3 linked regions of the Spirosoma aureum genome follow. The protein of the gene in region 3 binds, or shares a complex with, the protein of the main gene of each other region. Links are inferred from orthologs where the notes say so. Each region holds a gene or a part of one and is shown on either strand. Other genes may lie near its edges. The genes, in order: tsaB, tsaE and tsaD.

The links.
Region 1: the proteins of tsaD (region 3) and tsaB are in contact, whole or in part, in a solved structure (PDB 4WQ4), measured with the Escherichia coli proteins. The link is inferred for Spirosoma aureum from one-to-one orthologs.
Region 2: the proteins of tsaD (region 3) and tsaE are in contact, whole or in part, in a crystal structure (PDB 6N9A), measured with the Thermotoga maritima proteins. The link is inferred for Spirosoma aureum from one-to-one orthologs. Residues at the interface, in WP_004082750.1 of Thermotoga maritima: Cys10, Asp11, Arg49, His50, Leu82, Gly84, Gly135, Gly136, Glu154, Thr155, Leu156, Asp157, Asp158, Ser159, Glu162, Asp165, Lys166, Arg169, Leu170, Tyr175, Lys213, Thr214, Leu217, Tyr218, Gln221, Arg222, Asn324; in WP_004082108.1 of Thermotoga maritima: Leu37, Gly38, Lys46, Lys57, Val59, Lys60, Ser61, Thr63, Phe64, Thr65, Leu66, Met67, Val69, Pro71, Tyr82, Arg83, Leu84, Asp86, Asp88, Phe89, Asp93, Ile128, Asp130, Glu131, Arg134.

Annotation. Positions count from the first base shown.
Region 1 is NZ_CP050063.1:1,337,915-1,342,869, reverse strand. Bases 1,285-4,272 are described here. They hold tsaB (tRNA (adenosine(37)-N6)-threonylcarbamoyltransferase complex dimerization subunit type 1 TsaB), read left to right. Parts: upstream 1,285-2,427; coding sequence 2,428-3,117; downstream 3,118-4,272. Other genes in these bases: G8759_RS05455 (type III pantothenate kinase), read left to right, coding at 3,229-4,005; G8759_RS05465 (S41 family peptidase), read left to right, coding at 1,285-2,340. Also shown: G8759_RS05470 (hypothetical protein), read left to right, coding at 1-659; more of G8759_RS05465, read left to right, coding at 685-1,284; G8759_RS05450 (hypothetical protein), read left to right, coding at 4,355-4,955. UniProt on the Escherichia coli protein: Required for the formation of a threonylcarbamoyl group on adenosine at position 37 (t(6)A37) in tRNAs that read codons beginning with adenine.
Region 2 is NZ_CP050063.1:1,712,749-1,717,499, forward strand. The notes cover bases 1,257-4,040. They hold tsaE (tRNA (adenosine(37)-N6)-threonylcarbamoyltransferase complex ATPase subunit type 1 TsaE), read right to left. Parts: upstream 2,968-4,040; coding sequence 2,545-2,967; downstream 1,257-2,544. Other genes in these bases: G8759_RS06925 (alanine dehydrogenase), read right to left, coding at 1,268-2,479; G8759_RS06935 (RagB/SusD family nutrient uptake outer membrane protein), read right to left, coding at 3,334-4,040. Outside these bases: gyrB (DNA topoisomerase (ATP-hydrolyzing) subunit B), read right to left, coding at 1-282; G8759_RS06920 (hypothetical protein), read right to left, coding at 756-1,160; more of G8759_RS06935, read right to left, coding at 4,041-4,751. UniProt on the Escherichia coli protein: Required for the formation of a threonylcarbamoyl group on adenosine at position 37 (t(6)A37) in tRNAs that read codons beginning with adenine.
Region 3 is NZ_CP050063.1:2,326,823-2,331,701, forward strand. What follows is about bases 1,122-4,033. They hold tsaD (tRNA (adenosine(37)-N6)-threonylcarbamoyltransferase complex transferase subunit TsaD), read right to left. Parts: upstream 3,132-4,033; coding sequence 2,112-3,131; downstream 1,122-2,111. Other genes in these bases: G8759_RS09310 (hypothetical protein), read right to left, coding at 1,122-1,126; G8759_RS09315 (MOSC domain-containing protein), read right to left, coding at 1,199-2,095; G8759_RS09325 (translocation/assembly module TamB domain-containing protein), read left to right, coding at 3,264-4,033. Also shown: more of G8759_RS09310, read right to left, coding at 299-1,121; more of G8759_RS09325, read left to right, coding at 4,034-4,879.

The sequences.
Region 1 (4,955 bases), 990 kb from region 3 along the record:
ATCAGATTATCCGGCATTACAGGCAGTTGACTACAAAGGCGGTCGATTTTACCGCTAATCTTCTTAAAAGTCTCGATGTAACGCTGGGGCATTCCCGATTTAATCGTATTTTGGTAAGCGAACTGTCATTGCTACGCTATGGCCTGGCTGGCTGGCTGGTTCCTGTTGAAAAAGCAGAATCTGATGTGGCCTTCACATCGCATCATAAATCGGGTCAGGCTACGTTAACGGTCGGGCTTGTTCTGATTGGTTTAATCGAAACGCTGGTCGTACATCTGCTGGTGAATCGATGGAATCCGACAATAGCCTGGTTTGCAACGGTAGCGGGTTTTTATGGTCTTTTATTTTTCGTGGCCGATCTGATGGCAACCATCAAACGGCCAGTGCTGATACAAACCAACCGAATTGTGCTTCGATTTGGCCTTCGGGGATACGGCGTAATTGATCGCCAAAACGTTGAACAGATAAGAGCGATAAACAATAAACCGGAGCGCAACGCCAACACCATGAATGGCGCGTTCCTTACGGCACCGAATGTGCTTATTACCGTACAGGAACCCGTAACAATGAGAGGACCGATGGGCATTCAACGATCCGTATGTCGAATTGCCTTATTTATTGATGATAAAGAGAAATTTATTCACGAATTGACGGCCTGAACTGGCTTCCTAATGCCCGATGGTTATGAAAAAACAGTGGAAATCCCTTGCCCTGGCTGGTGCCCTGGCCGGAAGTTTATCGCTGGTTGCGATGAAAACCGACGATCGTTTCTTCGAGATCGCACGCAACCTCGACATATACGCTACCTTGTTCAAAGAACTGAACATGTATTATGTTGATGAGATAAACCCGAATCGGATGGTCAAAACCAGCATCGACGCCATGCTGAAGGCGCTCGATCCATATACAAACTTCTTTGCCGAAGACGAAATTGAGGACTACATGACCATGACCACGGGTCGTTATAATGGTATTGGTGCCTTGATTGGCCAGCGGCAGAATAAGAGTATTGTGCTCATGGTTTATGAAGGAACTCCGGCCGAAAAATCGGGGCTACAAATCGGTGATGAGATTCTGAAGATCGATGGCGTGGATATAAAAACCCGCAAAGATACCGATACTGGTAAGCTCCTTAAAGGTCAGACAAATACGAACGTTAAACTGACAGTTCAACGCTACGGACAAAAAGGTCCGCTTGACCTGACCGTTAGCCGCGACGTCGTGAAAATGACCAATGTGCCTTACTACGGCATGATCTCAGAGGACGTTGGCTATATAGATCTCAAGGATTTTACGGCAACGGCTTCGCGCGAAGTTCGTACTGCTTTCCAGGAATTGAAGGGAAAGGGAATGAAAAAGCTCGTTCTCGACGTTCGTGAAAATCCGGGTGGGTTGCTGAACATGGCCATCGACATCTGCAATATCTTTATTCCGAAAGACTCAGAAGTTGTTACAACCAAAGGAAAAGTAACGGAATGGAATAAGACCTACACGGCTCTAAACCCGCCTTTAGATCTCGAAATTCCGATCGTTGTGCTTACAAACAGCCATAGCGCATCAGCGGCCGAGATTGTGTCGGGCGTCATTCAGGACTACGACCGGGGCGTCCTGATCGGTCAGCGTACGTATGGCAAAGGCCTGGTACAAACCACTCGTGAGCTTTCGTTTAACACTAAACTTAAGATTACAACAGCCAAGTATTACATTCCGAGCGGACGTTGCATTCAGGCCATCGATTACAGCCACCGCAATCCCGATGGCAGTGTCGGCAAAATAGCGGATTCGCTCAAAACGGCATTCAAAACCAAAGCCGGACGGGTTGTATACGATGGTGGTGGCGTTTTACCCGATGTCGTGATTGAAGCCCAGACACCAACGCCCATTGCGCTGAGCCTGACGAACAAGGGGTTGATTTTCGATTATGCCGTAAAATACCGTCATGAGCATCCGACCATTAAACCCGCCCGCGAATTTCACCTGACTGATGCTGAATACCAGGAATTTGTCAAATGGGCCAGCAATCAAGAGTACGATTATACGACGCAGGTTGAAAAAGATTTAGGTACGCTGGAAGCATCAGCCAAGAAAGAAAAGTATTTCGATCAGATTCAGGATCAGTTAAAAGCTCTGAAAACAAAAGTTTCGCACAGCAAAGACGCCGATATGATGACCTTCAAAACCGAAGTCCAGACCTTACTGGAGCAGGAAATTGCGGGGCATTACTACCTCCAGAAAGGTCTTAAAGAAGCATCTTTTGCTACTGACCCCGAACTAAAAGCAGCGCTCGATCTCTTTAAAGACATGGGTCGGTATACAGCGACACTAAAAGGAGCCAAATAATAATCCATCAATAATGAAGCGTGTAACGTGAAGACCAAAGCCTGATTGGTATTAATCTTCACGTTACACGCTTCATTATTCTTTGCTATGCTTATTCTCTCGCTTGATACGTCTACAGCAGCCTGTTCGGTAGCGCTGCACAAAGACGGTACACTAGTAGGCTGTTACGAGCTATTTACGGAACGTACGTCGGCCGCTATGCTCACGACGCTACTTGACAATGTCGTGCAGCACAGCGGTTTTACACTTAGCCAACTAGATGCCATTGCCGTTGCTAAAGGGCCGGGATCCTATACAGGCTTGCGAATTGGCATTTCAACCGCCAAGGGCCTTTGCTTTGCGCTTGACAAACCGCTTCTGGCCATAAATACACTAGCCGGCATGACCGAACAGATTCGGGCGCATTATCCGGCGAACTACCTTCTCTGTCCCATGATCGATGCTCGTCGAATGGAGGTTTACTGTGCGTTGTTTGAGGCCTCTGGTCAGGAAGTAAGCCCGACTTCGGCACAGATTATCGATGAACAATCATTCAGCGACTGGCTGGCAAAAAATACGGTTGTGTTTTTTGGCGATGGAGCCGAAAAATGCCGGGCAGTACTTGCCCATACTCCTGCTGCCATTTTCCCGGAGCAGCTAATTATTCCCTCCGCCCGGACAATCGGCAAACTAGCGACGGGTGCCTTTGAGGCTCGGCAGTTCGAGGATGTTGTCACTTTCGAACCTTTTTATTTGAAAGATTTTATGACAAATAAGCCGAAAAAGGCCATTCTTTAAACCAGGTATTCTTTTGATAACCTGAAGTTAATTCATGATTGAGGTCAATTTTGTGGGAATCTGACGTTTTTCTCCTTATTTCGCCCCGGCAACCGTCCCCATTCCGCTCTCGTGCAGATTATCGTTGATGTTGGTAATACCGACGCCGTTTTCGGACTTTACAATCAAACTGGCTGGCAAAACATCTGGCGAACTCCCGCCCGACGCGATGAATCAGCGGCTTCCTATGAAGCACGACTCCGCTTATGGCTCTTGGAAGCCAATGTACTGCTGAGTTCTATTGAGACCACCGTTCTTAGTAGCGTAGTTCCCGATTTAACGCCAACAATCAGAACTATGCTAGCCGAGCTATTTGGGTTAGAGCCCATTGTGGTTGGTCCGGGCGTATATCCCCTACTCCCCCTTGAGATTTTAAGACCCCACGAAATAGGAGCCGATTTAGTAGCCAACGCGCTGGCTGCCTATACGCGCTATCACCAGAATTGTGTTGTGGTCGATTTTGGCACAGCACTGACCTTCACGACTGTTTCAGGTGAGGGAAAGATCATTGGGGTTGCCATTGCTCCGGGTCTCAAAACCGCCATTCGGTCTTTATTTGCCAATACGGCTCAACTACCGGAAGTCCCAATCGAAGTACCCTCATCGGCATTGGGCACCAGCACGACGCATGCCATTCAGGCGGGTGTGGTGTTAGGTTATGAAGGCCTTGTTCGCTCGCTACTTGATCGCATTCGGATCGAGCTTAATGGCGACTGTATGGCCGTTGCTACTGGCGGATTATCGGGCCGGATTCCGTCACTACGGGATGCCTTCGCCGAAATTATTCCATCTCTTACGCTGGATGGTGTGCGCCTGATTGGCGAAACTGTGACGGATTCAATCAAATAAGCAACTATTTTATGTATTGAATTTACTCAACGGCAGATGCCGTTGGCATAGGTTATTTGTGGCTTTATGTGCTGGCCTGTCGATTTTTGTCAAAAAAAATTATGTACGGTACGCCGTTCTACAACTTTACTAAACAACAAAATATCCTTCTAATATCCAGTTATTTACCTCTAAATTAAGCAGTTTTTAAGAGTAGAGGCAAATTTAATATAATTTAAAAAATACAAAAAAATAATCAATTAGTACCATTGAATAACTATTGCTAGTAAATCGCTTCCTATACCTCCAATTTCCCGTTCACCAACGGTCAGATTCGGCAATATTATCCGGGTCATGACGACGAGTGATTATGAAAAAGGGGATATTATTAACAATTCTTTGGTTAAGCTTTGTGGGAGGCAAGGCAATGGCTAAAACGCTGTGGAATCGTGGCGAATTATCACTGGCTAATGGTACCGTTCTGACAGGTGATCTAAGTTATAATTGGAAGGCAGAAATTGTCCAGTTTCAGGAAGGAAATACGATAAAGGCTTTCTCAGCTTTTCAAGTTAAGGAATTCAAGTATTTTGATACGCAGTTTAACGTTCTGCGTAAGTTTATAGCCGTCGATTATCCCTTAAAGCAGTCGTTCAAGAGGGTTCTGTTTCTGGAGGAATTCGGGATTGGACCAATGATGATCTATCGCCGGTTGCGTCATGCTCATGATCCGATTAAAATCGGTAACCCAAGTGCTTTCGGCGTGGATGATCAGACGATCAAACGGCTTGATAACTTCACGTACTATATTTTTGAAGGCGACAAAATAACGAATCTGGACGACTTCGCTCAATCGTTGTGGCCCCGCATGAAAACCGAATTTTCGGATGAGCTTAGTCACTATTCCGAGACGCTGCACATGGATATGGGCTCTACCCTTGCCCGCTTACTGCTCATTACTCAATATAACCAAT
Region 2 (4,751 bases), 610 kb from region 3 along the record:
ACCTGTTGGGATACCCCGGCCATTATCCTGTACCGTAACCGAGTTGTCAGGATTAATTGCTACTGTTATCTTGTCGCAGTAGCCCGCTAAAGCCTCGTCAATAGAGTTATCAACAACTTCCCAGATGAGGTGGTGCAAGCCGCGCGTACCTACGTCGCCAATATACATGGATGGACGTTTGCGAACGGCTTCCAGACCTTCTAACACCTGGATGTTATCGGCACCATAGTTGCCTAGCGCGGTTTCAACGGGAGCATCTGCTTCAATCAGTTCGTTGGTCATATCGGAATGGGAGCGTGTCTGAAATTTGTTGTTTATGGCTCAATAAATGGCAAATTCAGGTGAGCCTAACAGATTGTAAAAATACAAAAATAATTTGTCTTTTCCTAGGTCTTTTGGTAAGATTGCCTTAATATACGTAAAATTATTTTATTCCCCAATTTGCCCGATAAGTAGTGGATTTTAGCGGGTTTATGGTCGATTTACGGCCTATTTTCTGATAGTTGATCATCCAATCAATGACGCTATAAATGACATTTTTTATCGGCTTTTTTTAGCGGGGGGATTTCTCGAAAAAGTATTATTAGCCGACATGGAATTTGCCGATGATCAGCGCTCATTATTGTGTGTTGATCATAAAACTTAGCGGGAGGCCCAGGAACAGAACAGGATGCTTCGAACGGTACCCAATCTGACAAAAATAAAGCCAGGTCTCCTGAAGGCCTGGCTTTGTTAGGATGGATTAAAAAACGCTATTAGTCTTCGGGATAAGGGATATAAACAAAGCCGGCAAAATCGCCATGTACGACAAATAAACAGCAATATTCATCCGGTTGCTTGTAATTCTCTTTCCACAAATCCAGCGATTCTGCACCAATCAGGGCACGTTGGATGAACTCGTCCAGAAACGATGCTTTATAGTTCCATTGATTGTCGAGCTCAGTGGCCCCAATCAATAACTGACCTACCGGAACATCACGGCGTGATGCGACAAAAATCGGAAATTCCGAGAAGCCACGTTTCCTGATCTGGTACGAAGCCTCTTTCAACTGATCGGCTACTTTGATGAAATCCGACGATATCACACCCATCAACTCTTTGTTGACATCATACGAATTGGCATCGTCGAGTAGGGTATTTTCGTTGCTATGGTTAATCATGTTAAAAAGTTTTCACCGGGTCGCCGGTGCGGTTTTCAGTTTCAGTACTGTCGCGCCAGTAAGGCTTACCTCCTACAGATGCCTATAAACTGAAGACGTTGTAAAACTTAAAATCGGGCTGCCAGCAACAGGTCCAAATCCTTGAAGCGCATGTTGAACTTCCGGGCGATGTAGGCGTTGGTGAGCGTTCCCTTATGAGCATAAACACCTTTCATGAACCAACGGTTCGCATACATCATCTGCTCAATACCACCCGTAGTACCAGTTTCAAGCAGAAAAGGTAAAAAGATGTTACTGAGGGCCATGCTGGCCGTGTAGGCGACGCGTGCTGCAATATTGGGTACACAGTAGTGGATGACACCCATGTGCTTAAATGTGGGGTGTTTATGGGTCGTCATTCGTGAGGTTTCGAAGTTGCCGCCCTGATCGATTGACACGTCGATGATCACAGAACCCGGTTTCATGCGGCTAATCATCTCCTCGGTTACAACAATCGGACTTAGGCCATCTTCTGCCCGCATGGCACCAATGACCACATCTGCGCGCTGAATGGCTTCCGCTAGTGTGTCGGAGTCGATAATAGACGTGTAGACGTGTTGGCCAACGGAATATTTGAGCCGCTGAAGCTTGTACAGATGCTTGTCGAACACCTTCACGTCGGACCCCATACCCAGGGCCGTCCGGACAGCATATTCGGTAACGGTTCCGGCTCCGAGCATCACTACTTTGGTGGGAGGTACTCCCGTAATGCCACCCAGAATAATGCCCCGCCCATTATCGGCGTTGCTCAGGTATTCACCGGCAATCAACATGACGGTACTGCCTGCAATCTCGCTCATCGAGCGGATAATAAGCATATTGCCGGCCTGATCTTCAATGTATTCATACCCGAACGCTGTCAGGTTTTTGTTGTTGATTTTTTCGAAATAACCCCGGTCGTGAGCAGGTAAATTCAGGGCTGAAATAACCGTACTGCCTGATTTTATGTGGTCGAACTCCGACTCGACGAGTGGTTCAACTTTTAAAATCAGATTGGCCTCATATACTTCCTGGGGTGATTGCGCAACTTGTGCTCCGGCTTCACTGTATTCCGTATCCGAGAATTTGGCTTTTTCGCCAGCTCCTTTTTCAACGATTACATTGTGGCCGTTACGGACCAGAATGGCCACGGCTTCGGGCGTGAGTGCGATACGGTTCTCCTGAAGTGATACTTCTTTCGGCAGACCGATAAGTAAACCGTTCCGACTGGTCTTTACGGCCATCGGAGCTTCTTTGGGATATAAGGCTGTTTGCTTAGCCAATTCCTCGAATCCAGTCACTTGCTAATCGTTTTCAGTTTTCGGTAGATAGAAACATGAATAGGTACAAGCCTACCCTTCGAAAACTAGTCAACTGATAAAGTTTCCACCGTTCGGCGGCCGACATGATCGGCTGAAAGATGGATCTGATAGTAGGTGGCAGGCCACAGCGATTCGATGCGTTCCGGCCACTCAATGAAACAATAATCACCTGAATCAAAATACTCTTCGATACCAATGTCCAGCGCTTCGGCTTCATTGCGGAGTCGGTAGCAATCGAAGTGATAGACCGACCTGCCTTCGTGCGTTGTATACTCGTTAACAATCGAAAAGGTTGGACTTTGTACCATACTGACGACACCTAATGCCCGGCAAAGTGCTTTAATCAGTGTTGTTTTACCAGCACCCATCTCGCCTTCAAACAGCCATACCGAATACTTTCGTCCTTCGGCCAGTAATTGATGAGCAACCGTATCTAATTCGTCGAGTCGATGAAAGTGTAACGTCATAATCCGGCATTGATCTGGATTAGTCAATTTAGCCCAAGTCAGTTAGGGTCGAGTCAATACGAAATGAATCAACCCGTATCCAGAAACTAACAGCCTGCAAAGATACAGATTTTTAGGAGGTCCACTCTTTTCGCATTGGTTTACTTAATAGCTTCTTAGCTTCCGGGTCGTTTCAGGGGTTAGTGATGCATCTCAACACTATTTCTGGAGCCCTTGACCCCCCATTGCCAGAAAGCTGTTTAAGCAATGTCCGATGATTGGGCTGGGCGGATAAAAATTTCCATAAACCGGGATTCTAGCGACAAAAAAAGTGGGCAGCCGAACACCTTTATTTGTTCACTGCCCACTGGTGCTGCTTATATGAAATTAATAGCCAGGATTCTGTTTTAGTGTTTCCTTGCCACTAATCTTACTATTCAAAATCTCCTGCAATGGAATCGGGTAATATTCGTGCTTTCCTTTTGAGAAGGAGGCTCCGTTAAAATACGTGCGTAATCTGGCCTCTTTCGCCATATACGCATTCAGAGTCTGATCAGCTATACCCCAGCGCACGAGATCAAAGAAGCGGTGACCTTCCATGCCAAATTCCAGTCTATGCTCGAACCGTACGGCCGTGCGGGCTGCGGCTTTATCGGCCCAGGGGGTCGTATACTGGCTAATGACATAATTAGCCGCTGGCTTACCGTCATCCAGTTTCACAAAACCATCGGGATTAGCAGCCCGTTTCCGGATCACGTTGACGTATTCCCTGGCTTTTTCGAGGCTTCCTACTTCAATTTCACACTCAGCCAGCCAGAGGTATACGTGCGATAAACGGATCATCCGGTAATTATTGGCGTTCAGACGCGAATTGCTGGCGAAGGTGTTCGTGCCGACATCTGTCTTATAGAATAAGTGCTTTTTGCCTTCATAAGGGCCGCCATTGCCCTGGTCGCGTACCCACGACTTTCCAGGCATTATTCCCCAATCGAGAAATGGAATGCCGCGTCGGCCAACTGTCCAGTCCAGACGTGGGTCAAGTGTACCCGCGTAAGGTGTGAACGGCTGTGTCGACTCAATGCCCTGATCGCTTATTACATCCGAATCATTGAACGTTGCGGGCATTGGCAAGCCATTGGCGTCGGTTTTGAACGCATTGACCAGGTTCTGTGCGGGCTGGAAAAAGCCACAGCAGGTGGTCGGACCGGCATACGGGTAGTTCAGCACAGCTCCATTGTTGCCGTTTTCACCTGTACCGTCATTAACCGAATACTGAATCTCAAAAATTGACTCCGAATTATTATTCGTTACCGTCTTGAAATTATCATGGTACCTGTCCATCAGCTTGTACTTCCCGCTGGCAAGAACGGCTTCCAGCAACGGTTTGGCCTCTGCCCATTTCTGCTGAAAAACATAGGCTTTAGCCAACAAGGCTGCGGCAGCCCATTTGGTTACCCGACCTTTCTGCGACTGTACTTCGGGCAGATTGTCGTAAGCAAATTTCAGATCATCAACAATATTGGGCCATATGTCTTTGTCATTAGGCACTTTCGTACTGTTCAGATCGAGCGGATTATAGATTTTTTCATCGATGTAGGGTACCATGTTGAACATTTTTTTCGCTTCAAAATGGTAATGACCCCGCAGACAGCGTGCCTGGGCAATCGCCTGGGTCTTCTCGTCATTGCTCATGTCGGTTGCTTTGGCAACGGCCTGGATCACATCATTCGAGCGGGCTACACCATCGTATACAACCCGCCACTTACCCCGGAAGTAGGTGTTGTCGGGCTGAATGTTTTTGTATT
Region 3 (4,879 bases):
AAAGAGCAGATACGTTTTTAGACGCTAAACGGGATAGTGGCGTTTCGACTAATATTTATGTACGAAAGGATAATTTTTGTTAAAACTCAGAATTTAAAACTAAAAATGTGAGCACTGAGGGAATATAATAGTTGAACTTGTTGGGCATACGTTAATTTTCTTCGTACCTCTATAACTGGTGTCTTTACAAAAATTATCAAGGATAGATTGCTCAGGCAAAAGGCTGAATAATGGCATATATCATTGGTAATCAATTGGTTGTGTTGCATAGGTTCGCTCTGCTGGAACATACAGTTAATCAGAGGACTAGTGCCGGGAACCAGAAAACAGCATCACCGAGCCAGCGGTATCGTTCGTTTCTGAGAAAATAAGCGGGATAACGCTGTATGCCATATAATGTCAAACTCATCAGCGCTAACATGATTGCCGACCGTTGGGCAAAGCGATCGTTTGTAACGAAGCATAGGGTCAGACCCGTGGCAATGATGGCAAATGTCAGCCAGCGAAGGAGGGTGTCACTTCGTTCTTCCCCCCATTCTGTGGCCAGCGAGAATTCGCGTTTGCCAGACTGTTCGCGCTTTTCCATGATGGCGAACAGCAGCAGGTTTTGAAACGCAATACCGAGAAACATCAGAAATTCGGCAATTTCGATCCCACTGACACGTGGGCGCTGAACCCATACACTGCCCCACACACCCGCCGAATAGAGTATAGCCACCAAGGGCTCTTTCAACAACAGCGCCGGGTGTCGTGACGGGAGCCTAAACACTGCACCAATGTAGGCCGCACAAATACCTCCTAAAACAAGGCCGAACTTAATAACACTGCCTGGTAGAAAAAAGGCCAGTATAAACGCCAGTGCAGCTGCTGCCATCACGACCCGCCAGAGCAATGGTGCGTAGTGTCGATGAAATCGATGCCGGGCGGTAGCGGGTCCAGAAGGCTTCCGGATATCCAGGAGCCGGTCGACGGTATAAATAATGAAAACAACCAGAGCCAGAACCAGGGGTGTAGCCCAGTGTATCGGTGTTACATCCGATAGCCGGGCTGCCATACGATTCGACAACACGGCCCCAAATACGACCGGTAAACTCAGGTAATAAGCGTTGCGTAAAGGTGTAAGCAAAGGACTCAATGAACAGGTAACAATAGGCAATAAACTTGGGTAAACCCCATAGGTTTTGAAACCCTATGTGATTTAGGTAATGGGCAGAGCCAGCCAGGGCTCCTGACGACTTATCACATTAACCAACTGCCCAACGCGAAGCGTACCTAGCGGCCGATCTCCCTTTGAGGCTGCCAGAACGTTCTGACCGAACAGAATTTTGTGATTCCACTGTCGATAGGTAGCCAGTGTTCGGAGAGGTTCTTTACCTTTTTGCCCCGTTGCAGGGTCAATCGTAGTCAGAACACAGCGGGCACAGGGTTTTACGCCATACAGATCAATTCCGTCGATCTGGAAATGATTCCAGGCGTCTTCTTCGTTCGGTAAGCTTCCGGTTACAACAATATTGGGTCGAAACCGGAGCATCTCAAGCACCTGAGGTTGCCCATTCTCATGGACGGGTAAGCGTCGATTAAGTTCGTCGAGCGAGGCTTCACCAATGAGCAGATACGGATAGCCATCGGCAAAGCTAACCGCATCATCTTGGCGGGCGTATTTCAGATCAACGGCCCGGTAGGTGGTATCGGGCATAAAAACCAGTCGGCTTGGTACGCCCAGTGCCGCCGTGAACCACTGATCAGCCTGGTCGCTGACCGTAACCGCCGGTACATCGTGGCTATCCCAGATGGTAACCAACATCGTCTCCCGTGATTCTGGCAAATCGGTCGATTCGTCTGGCACGACCAGCGGCAGTTCCAGCACATCGCCGGGGCGGTGGCGATGCCAGACGCGTAACCGAGCGCCATCAATGGCTACGTCGATCAGGGCCATCTGCTGATTGGCGCGTTGGGTCATAAACTGTCCATCGGGCGAAACCAACATAAAACGCCGATCGTATTGAAGGCCTTTTGCTTCAATGACCGCTTCGTTTACAGAAATACCCCCGAGTGATTTTATGGGATAAATGTGGAGTTCGGAAATTGTGACCATGTTCGGAATTGTTGCCTTAAAAACTCATTCTTGGCAGGGGACTTACAGTCTGCGCCGTAAAATCTCCCTGTTCATATTTGAACTGAGCGGCCATGGCAATCATAGCAGCATTGTCGGTACAGTACTCAAAGCGCGGGATAAAAACGTTCCAGTTCTGTTCATTCCCAAGCTGGGTGAGTGCCGAACGCAAACCGCTGTTGGCTGATACTCCTCCCGCAATGGCAATGTCGTGAATCCCGGTTTCGCGGACCGCCCGCTTCAGTTTCGACAGTAACATCTGCACCAGTGTATGTTGGATACTGGCACAAATATCGGCTAGATTTTCCGCGATGAAATCAGGATTTTTCTTGACGTTATCGCGGAGAAAGTACAAAATAGCCGTTTTTATACCACTGAATGAAAAATCCAGACCGGGCATTTCACCCATTGGGAACTTGTAGGCCAGTGGATTACCGGCTTTCGCATATTTGTCGATCAAAGGACCGCCAGGGTAGGGGAGGTTAAGCAATTTAGCCGACTTATCGAAGGCTTCACCAACGGCATCGTCCTGAGTTTGGCCAATAACCTCCATAGTGAGCGGGCTATTGATGCGCACGAGTTGCGTGTGCCCGCCACTGACCGTCAGACACAGGAAGGGAAAGCCCGGTTTCGGACGGGCAATGCCTTCGTGCTGGTCGTCGATGAAATGGGCCAGAACATGAGCCTGCATGTGGTTAACCTCAATGAGCGGAATGTTTAATCCCAGCGCCAGGGCTTTGGCAAAGGATGCACCAACCAGTAATGACCCTAATAAACCAGGTCCTCTCGTGAACGCAATGGCCGACAGCTCCGTTTTGGCTATATTTGCATCAATTAAAGCCCGTTCGACTACGGGGAGAATATGCTGCTGGTGGGCTCGCGAGGCCAGTTCGGGTACAACACCCCCGTATTGTTCGTGAATCAACTGCGTAGCAATGATGTTGGATCTCAACTGTCCGTTGGCTAAAACAGCCGCCGATGTTTCGTCGCAGGAGGATTCAATAGCTAAAATATTCACCGTACAAAACTAATGGATAATGATTCTTGTAGAATATATAATGGAAGTTGCTACTAAACCGTTCCCTCTCTTAGTTGTCAGAGGTAGGAGTATTTTCCAATAATCATTGTACATTAGGCATTTCCGGCCCGAATGCGTCAATTCTTCGCCATATTCCTTAAAACACTGCTCTACCTGCTGCTCACGGTGATCGGCTTGCTGCTAGGCGCTGTGCTGGGTCTGCAAATTCCGGCAGTGCAGACCAGGGTTGTGAGCGAATTGGCTACACGTTTCTCTAAAACACTTCAGTTTCCTGTTGATATTCAGGGTGTTTCGATCAAATGGTTCGATTCGATCACACTCACCGGCGTTCGTATTCGCGATCGTGAAGGGCGGCCCATGATTCGGGTTGGGCGACTCGATGCAGATTATGATCTGCAAAATCTCATCGATTCGTCGGCGCACAACATTCACCTCGACGAAATTGTGTTGTATCGGCCTGATGTCCGGATGATCAAAAATCCGAAAACCGGTGATACCAATCTAGACGAATTTATTGCCCGGATCGAAGAACTGACGTCTGATCCTGCCAAACCCAGTGTTCCGAACCAGAATGTTCCGTTCACGGTCAGTCACATACACCTGGTTGAGGGAGCCTATACGCTCGAAGATCCGCGTGAACCGTTTATGCGAAATCATAAACGATTCGACTACAACCACTTTACGCTGAAAAACCTGACGGCAGAGGTTAGTAATTTTTTAATATTGGGCGATACGATTGCGCTCGACATTAAAGGACTGTCCGGCGTTGACCGGGATTCGCGCTTGTTAATTCGGCAGTTGGATACCCGTTTTCTGTACTGCAATACAAAAATGGAGCTGGCCAGATTGCGCGCTCATATCGGTAACTCGATCATTCGTAACAGCCTGACATTCTTCTATGATCGGCCATCGGCATTCAGTGATTTCAACAGCCGTGTGCTTATGCAGGCCCATTTTCGCGATAGCGAAGTGCAGTCAAAAGATCTGGGTTTCTTTTCGGATTACCTGCGGGAGCTCAACGAAACCTGGTATCTGAGCGGCATTTTTACGGGTACGGTCAATGAGTTTCGGTTGAGTCATACCGATCTGCGTTTTGGACCCGGCGGCCGCAGTCGACTCGCCGGCGATATTGCCTGGAAAGGGCTGCCAGATATGGACCGGACAACGGTCGATTTTGCCTTTACGCCTTCACTGGTTAATATGGCCGATATTCGCCAATATTATCCGGACACGTCGTTCAATCACACGATTCAAAAGCTGGGCACCGTTGGCTTTGACGCCAAGTTTGTCGGTGCATTCGATAATTTCAAGACCAAAGGCACCTTCCGGACGAGCATTGGCACCGTAACGGGCGATCTGGCCCTGAAACTAGCCGACAATTCGGATCAGACTACCTACACGGCCACGCTGAAAAGTGAGAATCTGGAACTCGGTCAGTTGATCGACCAGCCAGACCAATTCGGTAAACTCGACGGAGAAGGTCGTATTATCGGACATGGAACAGATTTGGAACGGGCCAGTATCGACATTGATGGCCGACTGGAGCGGCTGGGCTGGCAGGGATACGATTATCACAATGTGGTGGCGCAGGGTAATTTACAGAAAGCGTTTTTTCATGGCCACGTAAACATGACTGATGCGAATCTGAACTTTTTGGTGGATGGTGAATTCGATCTGCGCGGTCCGAAGAACCGTTATGACCTGCAAGGTACGATTCGACACGCCGA